DNA from 2 places in the Collinsella sp. TF10-11AT genome. Region 1 is predicted to be linked to the other one. Evidence: riboswitches for the same ligand, from Rfam matches in the RefSeq annotation. Region 1 holds a riboswitch; the other holds the start of a gene.
What was found. Region 1 has a riboswitch for thiamine pyrophosphate ahead of thiC (phosphomethylpyrimidine synthase ThiC). Riboswitches for the same ligand answer to the same signal wherever they lie in the genome.

Region 1 (7,077 bases):
TCGAACCCGGGCGGGCGATGCAATCTTTACGCAAATGTAAGCAAATGTTCACACGTCAACAATTGACGAACACCATGTTACCGATTGTGGCTCCGGTGACGAGTTAGTCCTCCATGCCGAGGTCGATCGTCGTGCCTTCGAACACCTTGTTAACGGTGCGGACGGCGCACATCTTGCCGCACATGGTGCAGGTGCCCTCGGTGGCGGCGGGGGATTCTTCGTAGCGTTTCTTGCCGGTGACCGGGTCGAGAGCACACTTCCACATGGCATCCCAGTCGAGCTTGCGGCGTGCCTGGCCCATCTTGTCGTCCATGTCGCGGGCGTGCGGTACCTTCTTGGCGATATCGGCGGCGTGCGCGGCAATCTTAGTGGCCATGAGGCCATCGAGCACGTCCTGGGCGTTGGGCAGGCACAGGTGCTCGGCCGGCGTCACGTAGCACAGGAAGTCGGCACCGGAGCTGGCGGAGATGGCACCGCCGATGGCAGCGGTGATGTGGTCGTAACCCACGCCGATATCGGTCACCAGCGGCCCGAGCACATAGAACGGGGCGTTGTGGCACAGGCGCTTCTGCAGTTTCATGTTGGCGGCGATCTCGTCGAGCGCCATGTGACCCGGGCCCTCGACCATGACTTGGACGCCGGCGGCCCAAGCGCGCTTGCACAGCTTGCCCAGCTCGATCATCTCGGCGGTCTCGGTGGCGTCGTTGGAGTCGTAGAGGCAGCCCGGGCGGCAGGAGTCGCCGAGCGAAATCGTCACGTCGTACTCGTGGCAAATCTCGAGCAGCTCGTCAAAGTACTCGTAGAAGGGGTTTTCGTTGCCGGTGACCTCCATCCAGCCAAACAGCAGCGAGCCGCCGCGGCTCACGATGTTCATCAAGCGGCCGGTCTCCTTAAAGGTCTTGGTGACCGACTTGTTGATGCCGCAGTGGATGGTCATAAAGTCCACGCCGTCCTCGGCGTGCGCGCGCACGACCTCGAACAGGTCATCCTTGGTAAGCTTGACCAGCGGCTTTTCCATGTAGCCGATGGCGTCGTACATGGGGACGGTGCCCACCATGAGCGGCGTCTCGTCGATGAGCTGCTGGCGGAACTGGCGCGTCTTGCCCGAGTTGGAAAGGTCCATGATGGCGTCGGCGCCAAAGTCCTCGGCGATCTTGACCTTCTTCCATTCCTCGGCGGCATCGGCTTTATCGCCCGAGATGCCCAGGTTGACGTTGACCTTAGTAGACAGGCCCTCGCCGACACCAAAGGCGCGCATGCCTTTTTTGATGTGCACGATGTTGGCGGGAATGGCGATGCGGCCGTCGGCCACGCGCTCGCGGATGTACTCGGGGTCGCGATGCTCGCGCTCGGCGACTTCCTTCATCTGCGGCGTGATCTGCCCGGCGCGGGCGAAGTCGATTTGCGTGACGAGCTTGGGCTCGGTCTGTGTGCTCATTGGCACGGCTCCCTTCGTTGGCATTACCCATATCAGGTTTGCGGGTCAGGGCGGGCGCGCCCAGTCTCAGCCTGCCGTCTTGTCCTGCAAGCTCCCCGTTTATGTAATGGGCTCAAGTATAGCTCGAATGGGTACGATTGGCCTAACGAGCGTGCCTGTGGGGAGGCGAACATGGAAGACAAGCATCTATATCGAGAGACGCAATGGGATGTATCGGCCGAGGAAAGCCGTGCGCACCATGGCCTTGTCGCGATTGGTTTTGCGGTGCTTGCCGTGCTGGTGATTGCCTTTTGTATCTGGACGTTTGGCGGTCACGGCGGCGCTGCATGGGAGTTCGAGGCTGATGATAGCCTACCGATTATGACGGTGAGGAGTACTGGCGGTAATGCCAATACGCTCGCCGTTCCAGGCGACTATTGGTATCCGCGCGACGAGTTTGTGCAGCTGCAGTTGAGTGGTGGGTCGATTCCTGGTGAAGAAATCGAACGCGTGACTTACGACGTGGCGCTTAAAACGCTGACGGTGCAGCTCAAAGACCGGGGAGACGTCCCCACGACCATGGATATCGCCCTGACGGAATGGCGTCTGGAGCCTCCTGCGGGTGTTACGGTGTCCGAGGTCGAGCACGTAAAGATTACTTATCAAGATGGCTCGACGAGCGAGATTGCAAAGGCCGATGGCTTGGCGGAGTAACGGGGTGTTTGGAAACGGTGGGCCTATTGTGCCCGCGCGTTCATGAAAACCAGGGAGTCTTTGTCTGAAAGCTCGGGGATGTGACGATAGCCGATGTTGAATGCGGTAAGTTCGCTTGTATCCTCGAGCTTGTTTTCTGCCATCCACCGCACCATGGCGCCGCGCGCCTTTTTGCTGGCGGTCGAGCGCTGGATGGGCTTGCCGTTGCGGATGCCTTCGCCAAAGAGGCATGTGACGACCGTGGCGTCGCCCGCGAGGTGGGGCAGAACGGCTTTGGCATACTCTACGCTGGCGAGGTTGACGATCGTGGTGTTTGAGCCTGCCGGGGCGATAGCCCGCGCGAGCTTGTCGCTCCAAAACGCGTAGAGGTTTCGGGCATCGTCGACGGCGAGCTTCGCGCCCATCTCCAGTCGATACGGTTCAACGGCATGAAAGGGGCGTGCGCATCCGTAAAGGCCCGAGAGGATCCACAGATGGTCTTGCAGCCATGCGAGCTGTGCGGCATCCATGACCTCGGGCGCCATGCTCTGGTATTGAATGCCGTGATAGGACATGACGGCAGGGGAGAGGTGACGGGCGAGTGCGGGATTGTCAAGATCGCCGTTATTCAGGATGGGCCGGAACTCACGCAGGGTGTTGAGGCAAGGTCCCAGCAGTTTGTCACTCACGTTCCACAGCGCCTGCAGGCCGCCGCTGCCTTCATTCCGCTCGATATCTAGCAATGCGCGGTGGAGGCGAGCCGTCTCGTGCGCAGAGGGTGGAATGCCCTGGACTTCAAAAGCATCTTGGGCCGCGCGCATTTGCTTGGCGGGCGAAATGATGACCTGCAGCATGGACTCTCCTCTGCCAAGAAGGAAGTTGCGGTGGAATACGGTCTGTCTTGGCCGTTTATGGGCCAGTTTAGTCCGTATTTCACCGCAATTGATGAAGGGTCGGTTAGGCGCGCTCGAGGAAGGCCTTGTAGCCGCGATAGGCCTCGTAGATATCGGCCTTGTTAGCGACCTCCCACAGGGCGTGCATGGACAGGACGGCAACGCCGGAGTCGATGACGTTCATGCCGTACTCGGCCATGATGTAGGCGATGGTGCCGCCGCCGCCCGCGTTGACGCGGCCGAGCTCGCAGGTCTGGAAGTCAACGCCCGCCTCGTCCATGATGTCGCGGATGAGGGCCACGTACTCGGCGTCGGCGTCGTTGGAGCCGCCCTTGCCGCGGCTGCCCGTGTATTTGTTAAAGCACAGGCCGCGACCCATAAAGGCTGCGTTCTTGGTCTCGAACTTGCCGGCGTAGCCCGGGTCAAAGCCGGCGGACACGTCAGAGGAGAGCATGCGGCTGCGGGCGAGTGCGCGGCGCAGGGCCAGCGGGCTGCTCTCGCCGGCGAGCGTCATGATTTCGGCGACGGTGTTCTCGAAGAAACGGCTCGTCATGCCGGTGGCACCCACGGAGCCGATCTCCTCCTTGTCGACGATGAGCGTGATGCTCGTGCGCTCGACGTCTGCCACGTTGATCTGAGCGAGCATGGAGGGGTAGGCGCAGACGCGGTCGTCGTGGCCATAGCCCAAGATCATGGAGCGGTCGAGACCCATGTCGCGGGCGGGGCCGGCGGGCACGACCTCGATCTCGGCAGAGAGGAAGTCCTCCTCCTCGACGTCGTACTGTTCCTTGAGGATGTCCAGGAACATCTGTTTGACGGGCTCCTTGGGGGCGTCCTTGTCGTCCTCGTCAAACTTGACGGGGCGGCCGCCCACGATCACGTCGAGGATCTCGGCGTCGACGGCGTCCTTGGCGGGCTTGGCCATCTGCTCGCTCGAGAGGTGGATCAGCAGGTCGGAGATGGTAAAGACCGGATCGTCGGCCTTGTCGCCGATGTTGATGTCGACGGTGGTGCCGTCCTTTTTGCAGATGACGCCTACGAGCGCGAGCGGGGAAGCGACCCAGTGGTAGCTCTTGACGCCGCCATAGTAGTGCGTGTCGAGATAAGCCATGTCGCCGGCCTCGAAGGCGGGGTTCTGCTTAAGGTCCAGGCGCGGCGAGTCAACGTGGGCGCCCAGGATGTTAAAGCCCTGCTCGAGCGGGGCGGTGCCCAGGTTGACGAGCATGAGGTCCTTGCCGTGATTGGCGGCGTACACCTTGTCGCCGGCCTTGAGCGCGCGTCCCTCGGCGATCACAGTCTCCAGGTCGACGTATCCCGCCTCCTCGGCCATCTTGATACCGGTCTTGACGCACAGGCGCTCGGTCTTGTTCTCGCTCAAAAACTGCTTATAGCCGCGGCAAAGCTCCTCGAGCTCCTCGACTTGCTGTGGCGTGTACTTTTTCCATGCGCAGGGACGCTCCATGACGCAGGCTCCTTTCGGATCGATCGTGCTGGTTGATGTACCGTGAGCCATCGTATCACGCGCGGGCTCACGGTGGCGGGGGAGCTTGATGTGCGGTGGCCGCGGGGCGGGGAGCGTGTAAACTGGAGTGAGCAAACCGTGCCCAGTCCAAAGCGAGGTATTTAATATGTCTGACAAGCGCCGCACTTTTGCCGTTATCGACGGCAACTCGCTCATGCACCGCGCCTTCCACGCCGTGCCGCCCACCATGAACGCGCCGGACGGTCGCCCCACCAACGCGATCTTTGGCTTTCTGAACATGTTTCTTAAGATGATCGATGCCTTTAACCCCGACGGTGTGGTCGTGGCGTTTGACAAGGGCAAACCGCGCGTGCGCATGGAGATGCTGCCGCAGTATAAGGCGCAACGCCCGCCCATGGACCCCGATCTGCATGCGCAGTTTCCGATGATCAAGGAGCTGCTCGGTGCGCTCAATGTGCCGATTCTGCAGTCCGAGGGCTGGGAAGGCGATGACATCCTGGGCACTATGGCGCGCCTGGGCGAGCAGGCCGGCTGTGACATGCTGCTGGTGACCGGCGACCGTGACATGTATCAGCTTGTGACCGAGCACGTTAACGTGGTCTCGACTCGCAAGGGCCTGTCCGACGTGGCGATCATGACGCCCGAGAGCGTAGACGACCTGTATCACGGCATTACGCCGGCGCTCGTGCCCGATTTTTACGGTCTGAAGGGCGATACGTCGGACAACATTCCCGGCGTACCGGGCATCGGCCCCAAAAAGGCGAGTGCGCTCATTGCACTGTACGGCAGCCTGGACGAGGTCATTGCGCACGCTGACGAGGTCAAGGGCAAGATGGGCGAGAACCTGCGTGCACACATCGACGACGCGCTGCTGAGCCGTAAGGTGGCGACCATCCGCACCGATGCGCCCGTCGAGCTCGACTTTGACGCAACGTCCTTCCCGGCGTTTTCTGCCGACGAGGTGTCCGCGGCGCTGGGCACGCTCGGCATCACGGCCATGCAGAACCGTTTCCTCTCGCTGATTGGCGGCGAGGGTGGGGCTGCGGCCGCTGGCAGCGCGTTTGAGATGCCTGCCGTTTCGCGTGCCGCCGCCGGCGATGCCGACGCGCTTGGCGCCGTTGCGGCTGAGGTCTCCCGCGCGATTGATGCCGGCGAGTGGGTCGCCGCCGTGGTGGACGACGACAAGGAAGAGGGCGCGCTCTTTGGACTGACGCGCACGCTGTGGCTGGCGACGTCCAAGGGCCTGTTCGCGCTCGAGGAGGGCGACAGCGGTGCGGCGGCTGAGGTTGAGGGCTTCAACTTCGTCCGCGGCGTGATCGCTGGCGTGCTCGCGCGCCTGTTTATGGAGGGCCGTGTGGCGAGCCCGGATATGAAGGCGCTGCTGCATGAGCTTTCGCCCATTGATTCTTCTGAGCCCGAGCTTATGGATCCGCTGGCCGTCGATTCCACGCGCATCTTCGATACCGTGGTCGCCGCCTACCTGCTGGATTCCGACCGCTCCGAGTTTGATGAGGCGTATCTGGCTGATACCTATCTGCAGATGGCGCTGCCTGCGGCGCGCGGCGCGGAGGGTGCCGGCGAGCACGCTCCTGTTCCCGCTGCCCGCACTGCGGCCCTGACGCTGACGCTCGTGGCGCCGCTGCGCGACCGCATGGCCCGTGAGAACGCTGCCAACGTGTTCGATGGCATCGAGATGCCGCTCGTGCCGGTGCTTGCCAAGATGGAGCGCGCGGGCATGCTCGTGGATCCCGACCGCCTGCGTAATCTGTCCGAGGGCCTGGCGACCCAGATCACCGAGGTCGAGCGCAGCATTCGCGACCTAGCGGGTGATGAGACCTTTAATATTGGCAGTCCCATGCAGCTGTCGCATGTGCTCTTTGATGTGATGGGGCTTCCGACCAAGGGCCTCAAGAAGACTAAGCGCGGCTACTATTCGACCAACGCCAAGGTGCTGAGCGACCTTGCGCGTGACCACGAAATCGTGCGTCTGATCTTGGACTGGCGTGAGAAGTCTAAGATCAAATCCACCTATCTGGACACCCTGGGCCCGCTGCGCCGTGGTGACGGCCGTGTGCACACCACGTACAACCAGACCATCACGGCGACGGGGCGTCTGTCTTCGAGCGACCCCAATCTGCAAAATATTCCGACTCGCTCGGAGCTGGGGCGTACTGTCAAGACGGCGTTTTCGGCAGGCGAGGGAAGCGTCTTTTTGGCGGTGGACTACTCGCAGATCGAGCTGCGTCTGCTGGCACATCTTTCGGGTGACGAGCACTTGGTGCGCGCCTTTAACGAGGGCGAGGACTTCCATGCCGAGACGGCCGCGCGCGTGTTTGGCGTGCCGGTGTCCGAGGTGACGCCCGACTTGCGCAGCCGCGCCAAGGCCGTGAACTTTGGCATCGTGTATGGTCAGCAGGCCTACGGCCTGTCGCAGTCGCTGCATATCTCGATGGCCGAGGCACGCGACATGATCGACCGTTACTACGAGGCCTACCCGGGCGTGCGCACGTTCCTCGACAATGTGGTGGCACGTGCCAAGCAGACGGGCTACGCCGAGACCATGTACGGCCGCCGTCGCCATATTCCTGAGC
Region 2 (7,077 bases), on a different contig from region 1:
GACCAGCGCGATCTTTGCCCATTGCTCGTCCTCGGTCAACTTGTTGCCAATCTCGCAACTAGCAAAACCGCACTGGGGCGACAGATACAGGTTCTCGAGCGGAACATACTTTGCAGCCTCGTGAATACGCTCGACGATGGCATCCTCGTCCTCAAGCTCAGCGGCCTTGGTGGTCACTAGGCCCAACACGACCTTCTTGCCGGGGGCAACGTACTTGAGCGGCTCAAAGCCACCGGCACGCGGAGTATCGAACTCAAGGTAAAACGCATCGACGTTCTCGTGTGCGAACAGGTACGGCGCGATGGGGTCATAGCCGCCCTCGAAGGCATAGGTGGAGTGGTAATTACCACGGCACACATGCGTGTTGATGACCAGGTCGTCGGGCTTGCCCTCGATGGCGGCGTTGTTGAGCGCCACGCCCAGCTCGGACACCTTTTGCAGGTCGACCGGGCTCATACCAGTCTTTGCCACAAAGTCGGTATCGCAATAGATGCCCCAGGTGCAGTCATCAAATTGAACGTTGCGGCAGCCTGCGGCATACAGGTCGGCAATCACGGTGCGGTAGGCCGCCGCGATGGCGTCGGCAAGTTCCTCATCGGTCTTATAGACAGCGCGCAGGCTCTCCTGCTGGCCATCGCAGCGGTCGAGCGTAACCTCCGAGAACGTCTGGATCGGCGCCGGAATGGTCTGGCGTGCAACGTGGCCCTCCCCCTCGAGTGCCTTGACAAACTTAAAGTGCTCGACGAAGGGGTGGTTCTCGCCGCTGATGGGGCCGGTCACCACGGCGGTGTCAGCCGTGGTCTCCTCGTCGTGGAACATATAGCCCGTACGCGAGGTGCGGCGTTCAATGCCGTTGAGCCCCCACATAAAGTCGAGGTGCCAGTAACTGCGACGAAACTCGCCATCGGTAATCACCTGCAGACCGGCGGCCTTTTGCTTGTCCACCAGGTCGCGAATAGCCTCATCCTCGACGGCCTTAAGCCCCTCGGCATCAAGCGTGCCTGCCGCATAGGCAGCGCGGGCATCCTTTACGGCCTGCGGACGAAGAAAGCTGCCGACGATATCAGCGCGAAACGGCGCGTTCGGTTGAATTGAAGTGCTCATAGATATCTCCCTTTGCATTGGTTGCTTTACTGGGACAGAGTATGAGCGCTCATATAGCCATCGTAAAATATACGTTTATAACAGTTTGATATAGATGCTTCCTATATCAGTTGGGACTGCCATGAAGAGATTTGACCTGTACAGGACGCAGCAGTCTAGATATGCTGACGAATCGCGTCGATATAGGCCCGACCGTAGCGCGTAAGCGTCGTGTTCTTGCGCGTGATGATGCCAATCTCCATGTACTCGTCCACGTCGAGCGGAATCGAGATAATGCCGGGGCCGTTGAGCTCGTGGCTGATCACGCCCGAGCATACCGTGTAGCCGTTGAGGCCCATGGCCAAATTGAACAACGTCGCACGGTCGCGCACGCGGATATTCTTGCGACGCTCAAACGTCGAGGTCAGCTCCTCGGAATAGTAAAACGAGTTGTAGCTGCCCTGCTCGTAGGACAGGAACGGGTAGTCTTCCAGATCCTCGAGCGTCACGCTGGAGCGGTCCGCCAGCGGATGGTCGGCACAGACGAAGATATGCGGCGTGGCGCAGAAGAGCCCTTCGAACACGAGCTCGTTGGCCGCCAGCATGCGCTCGATGACCTCGCGGTTGTGCTCGGACAGATACAGGATGCCCAATTCGCTTTTCATATGCGCGACGTCCTCGATAATCTCGTGAGTCTGCTCCTCGCGCAGGGTAAAGTCGTAGCGCGCGGCATCGAACTCACGGATCACATCGACAAACGCGTTAACGGCAAAGGAATAATGCTGGCAGCTCACACTAAAGTGCGGCACCTGCTCGGACTCGCCCTTGTACTTGCCTTCGAGCAGATCCGCCTGGTCGAGCACCTGGCGCGCGTAGCCCAAGAAGGTCTCGCCCTCCTCGGACACAATGACACCCTTGTTGGTGCGCTCAAAGATGTGCACACCCATCTCGTTTTCGAGATCGCGGATCGACGCGGTAATCGAAGGCTGCGACACAAAGAGCCGGCGCGAGGCCTCGGTGATGCTGCCGCATTCGGCAACTTTGACGACATACCTGAGCTGTTGAAGCTTCATGATGGCCTCCCTAGACGTCCGCGATACCCGAACCCGCCGCATCTGCCTGACGCATAAACGACGGCATCTCCCCCGTCGCGGCGCAGGCGGCAATCTGATGCAGAGCCCCGGCAACCGCATCGTCTGCCGCAGCGCCGATATGCCAGCGTGCGGCAGCCGTGACGGCCTCGTTGGCATTGGCGACTGCAACGGAGTTGGGGACGGCACCGATCATGGGCAGGTCGTTATCGGAATCGCCAAATACGGCCACCTCGTCGGACGTCAGGTCCAAAGCGCGCGCCAGCTCCAGCGCAGCGCAACCCTTGTCCCAACCTGCTGGAAGAATGTCGAACAGGCGCACACGATTGTTGGGAAACACAAGCGAGAGTTCCGGCACCTCAGCGGCAACGCGCTCGCGTAGCTCCGCGAGCTCCTCACGCGAACGAGCACTCCAGATATTCGCCTTGAACACCGACGCGTCATCGACGACAGGACGGCACGGGGCCTCTTCGCCCTTGAGCCATGCGTTGCCGCCCGACTCCATGGCGCGGCGCACGCGCTCGGGGTCGCTCGTCACACAATAGGCATCGTTGCCCCAAAAGTCATCACCCAGGCCGTAGACCTTCAGATACGTATCGTCGGTCTCTTGCTCCAAGTAGTCAGCCAAGCGCATAAGGGCGGCGTTGTCGGTCGCATGCGAGGCTACCACCTCGCCGTCCACAAACATGACCTGGCCGTTGCAGAACGCGCCGGTCGAGAAGCACTCGGCGCGATTGCGGAACATCCAGCCCATCGCGGAGGGCTGGCGACCCGAAACCGGGCCAAAGTGCAGACCCGCCGCCTGCATGGCATGAATGCCCTCGATGGCGTAGTCGCTGGCGCCGTCATGCCCGGCTGGAATCAGCGTATCGTCCATATCGGTCAGCACAAGTTTAATCATAAGGCCCCCTCGGTCATTCTTAATCCCGTCTATTGTACCGACCTGCCAAAAAGAGACAGGTTTATATTGGCAGGTTTTATCTGGGAAAACGCAAAGCCCCAGTTGTTACCTGCCAAAATAAACCTGTCCCTTTTTGGCAGGTGCGCTAGTATAGGGAGCAACAGATTCGATGCGGGAGTGCCGGCGGTGCAAACCACAAGGCTGAGAGGGCATGGGGCCCAATCCTTTGAACCTGTCAGTTAATGCTGGCGTAGGGAGCATGCCGCCTTTACAGGGGCGCTGTCTATGCACAGCGCCCCTTTTCTATGCCAAGGAGGCATGTGCAGTGATCAATTCGGAACAGCTCAAGCAAAACGTAGTCAAGGCCGCGGAGGAGATTCGCGCCACCAATCCGATGGCCGGCTCCATCACCAATACGGTGACGATTGATTTTGTCGCCAACGCACAGCTCGCCGTGGGCGGATCGGCCGCCATGGTCTACCTGCCCGACGAGGGCGAGGCGCTCGTTGCCGGCGGCGGCGCCATCTATCTCAATATGGGCACGCTCTTCCCCATCTACGAGCAGACGATTCCCCGCGCAGCCAAGGCGGCGCATGACGCCGGCAAGCCCTGGGTGCTCGACCCGGTGGGCCTGGGCATCGGTAGTCTGCGCACCCAGTTGGTAAACGAGCTCAAGCAGTACAAGCCCGCCATCGTGCGCGGCAACGCCTCCGAGATCATCGCGCTTGCCGCCCTATGGAACCTTGAGGGTGAGGCAGCCGACCTCAGCCGCGCCCGCGGTGTCGACACCACCGACACCGTTGATGCCGCCCGCGATGCCGCCGTGGCGCTCGCTCGCTACACTGGCGGCGCCGTAGTTGTCTCGGGCGAGGTTGACCTGATCACCGACGGCACGACCGTGGCCAAGTCCCATGGCGGCAGCCCGCTCATGTCCAAGATCACCGGCTGCGGCTGCTCGCAGGGCGGCGTGCTGGCCGTGTATGCCTGCGCCGGCGATCCGTTTACGGCAGCCATCTGCGGCACCGCGGTCTACAACGTTGCCGGCACGCGTGCCGCCGCTGTCGCCGATGCCCCGGCAAGCTTTAAGGTCGCCTTTATCGATGAGCTCTACCGCGCGACCGCCCAGGACATCGCCGACAACCAGCTCGAGCTCGAGGAGGCATAAGCCCATGTCCGAGTCCGCAACCAGCGCCGGCATGAACACCCTGGTCGCTGTGGCCATCGCCCCATGCGGCACCGGCGACGAGCTGTCCGCCGAGGTCGCCGAGGTCGTGCGCGTCATTCGCGAGAGCGGCCTTCCCAACCGCACCACCTCGATGTTCACTGAGATCGAGGGCGACTGGGACAAGGTTATGCAGGTCATACGCGATGCGACCTTTGTGTTGGCGAGTAAGGGCATCCGAACCGAAGTCGTACTCAAAGCCGATATTCGACCCGGATTTACCGACACCATGACCGGCAAACTCGAGCGCATGGAAGCACAGATCAAAAAGCAGGAGGAAGCACGATGAGCATCCGCGACAACCTTGATATCTCGGCCTATCTGGTACTCGGCCCCGAAAACACACTCGGGCGCCCCGTGGGCGATGTGGTGGCGCAGGCGCTCGACGCCGGCTTTACCTGCATCCAGGTGCGCTCCAAGGTTGCAAGCGCGCGTGAAATCATTGCGCTGACCGGCGACGCCGCGCAGGCAATCGCACAGGCCGGCAAGACCGGTCAGGTCGCCCTACTGATCGACGACCGCCTTGACTGCGTGCTCGCCGCGCGCGAGCAGGGCATCGCTGTCGACGGCGTGCACGTGGGCCAGAGCGATATTCCCGTCGAGGTCTGCCGCAAACTTTTGGGCCCCGATGCCATTGTGGGTCTTTCGGCCCGCTGCGAGGAGATGCTCGAGTACGTCAAGACCGCCGACATGAGCCTGGTCGACTACCTAGGCGTGGGCCCGCTCCACGAGACCGAAACCAAGCGCGACTGCGGACGCGCAGCCGATGGCTCCATCATCACCAAAAGCTTTGAGGACCTGGCCGCACTCCACGCGGCAAGCCCCGTGCCCATCGTGGTGGGCGGCGGCGTCAAGACGGCCGACCTGCCGCAGCTCAAGGCCACCGGCGTCGATGGCTTCTTTGTGGTGAGCGCCGTCTGCAGCGCCGACGACCCCCACGCCGCAGCCAAGGAGCTCGTCGACACCTGGCAGCAGGCATAGACCGATGCCGAGCAGTTGCCCCGCAGCGTCATACCTTCAATAGCGGAAAGCGCATCCCAGTTTGGACCTCCATTCCGGGATGCGCTTTCCATATGCGGCTCCATTGGGAAACTGCATCCCATTCCAGGGGCGAATTATGGGATGCAGCTTCCCCTACGGTCCTCTCGCGGAAACTGCATCCCATTCCAAGTGCAAATTTCGGGATGTGCTTTCCGCTGAACACCCGGCGGTTTGCCCTACCCCGCCAGATACGCTTCCAGTGCGGGCAACGTCACTTGCGCATCGCGACGGCCGATCTGATAGATGCGCTCGAGCTCGTCGGGCTCGCGGCACAGCGACGGCACCTTCACCGATTCACTCGGCCGCACCACAAAGATCTCGCCAGCGGCTTCGCGGCGCGCTAGGTCATCGAGCGTAGCATTGTAGACCTCATGCCGATGCGCAAGCGCCGCAACAAACGCCGGATAGTGACGATACACGCGACGCAGCATAGGCATCACGCTATTGGGCTGCTTTACAAAGCCTGACGGCTGCGTCAGCACCACCACGTTGCGGTCATAGCCCTGCGCAAACAGCCAAGCGCTGGGAATGGAATCGGCAACGCCGCCATCCAGGTACTTATGCCCCTCAATGGCAACGGGCCGCGTTGCCACGGGAATTGCCGACGATGCCCGGATCCACTCGATGTCGCGCTCGTCACCATAGGGCAGGTCATGGTAGACGGCTCGCCCCGTCTTAAGGTCGGTGCACACACACGTAAACCGCATGGGGCAGGCGCGATATGTCTCCAAATCGATGGGATCGCGCTCGATGGGCACCTCGTGATAGGCAAAATCGGCATTGAACATGTCGCCGGTTCGCAACCAGCTCGTCACGCTCGCATAGCGCTTGTCGGCGCAATAGGCCTTGTTGTAGCGAATGGCGCGGCCAATCTGGCGCGATTTAAAGTTGTAGCCAAACGCCGCGCCCGCCGAGACACCCACCATATGGTCGCAGGTCAAGCCGCGCTCCATCCATACGTCGAGCACGCCCGCCGTATACATACCGCGGTAGCCACCTCCCTCGAGCGCAAGCCCCACCGTGCGCGTCGTATCTGGCTGCGCCATACGACCATCTCCGTTTCTGCGATTTAAACCGAGACAAGTATACCCGTCAACATATATCGTCTCAGTTGCATTTTCTTCAAACATCGCATCATTGCGCTACCGTTTGGCGAATAATAGCCACCCGCGGCAGAGACACCCATATACAATCCTATACTGTTATTTTTACTTAGCAGGTATTGGCAGAGAACACTGGCCGACAAATAAACCCAATGACGCAGCAAGGCAGGGGCCTGGATACACGCAAAACGTGAGTAACAACGCGCGTACACAACGAGCTCGCCCGACGCGATCCACCCCGACCTCAGAAAGCCGCTTACAGCATGGACACTGACAGCAATTACACCGAAACGCTCGAAAAGACCGTCCGTGACCTTCTCGAGCGTCAGGAGGATCTGATCAGGACCGCCTTTACCGACCAGCTCACCGGACTTGGCAACCGCGGCGGCTTTGCCCGTTCCTTAGAGGAAATCTGGGAACAGGAACTGCCCGTGACCATGGCTTTTATCGACATCGATAACCTTAAGCACTGCAACGACATCTTTGGACATGACGCAGGTAACCGCTATATCTTGCAGGTAAGCCTCTATCTCAAGCTGTATATGAAGGTAGACGAGGCGGCATTTCGTCTGGGAGGCGACGAGTTTGCCATCCTATCTACGATTGCAACCGAGGACGACCTCGCCAAACGTCTGG

Region 2: it holds a riboswitch for thiamine pyrophosphate, as region 1 does, so the genes downstream of both, thiM (hydroxyethylthiazole kinase) here and thiC (phosphomethylpyrimidine synthase ThiC) in region 1, are expected to answer to the same signal.

The regions. Positions count from the first base shown of each region.
Region 1 is NZ_QSQW01000005.1:31,003-38,079, forward strand. It holds gene thiC (phosphomethylpyrimidine synthase ThiC) at 104-1,438, opposite strand; TPP riboswitch at 1,431-1,546, opposite strand; gene DXC99_RS04710 (hypothetical protein) at 1,610-2,131, shown strand; gene DXC99_RS04715 (YaaA family protein) at 2,155-2,964, opposite strand; gene DXC99_RS04720 (aminopeptidase) at 3,068-4,465, opposite strand; gene polA (DNA polymerase I) at 4,632-7,077, shown strand, end outside.
Region 2 is NZ_QSQW01000007.1:19,177-26,253, reverse strand. It holds gene DXC99_RS06100 (5-methyltetrahydropteroyltriglutamate--homocysteine S-methyltransferase) at 1-1,104, opposite strand, end outside; gene DXC99_RS06095 (LysR family transcriptional regulator) at 1,260-2,156, opposite strand; gene DXC99_RS06090 (HAD-IIB family hydrolase) at 2,167-3,075, opposite strand; TPP riboswitch at 3,239-3,349, shown strand; gene thiM (hydroxyethylthiazole kinase) at 3,401-4,240, shown strand; gene DXC99_RS06080 (thiamine-binding protein) at 4,245-4,586, shown strand; gene DXC99_RS06075 (thiamine phosphate synthase) at 4,583-5,278, shown strand; gene DXC99_RS06070 (patatin family protein) at 5,515-6,384, opposite strand; gene DXC99_RS06065 (GGDEF domain-containing protein) at 6,705-7,077, shown strand, end outside.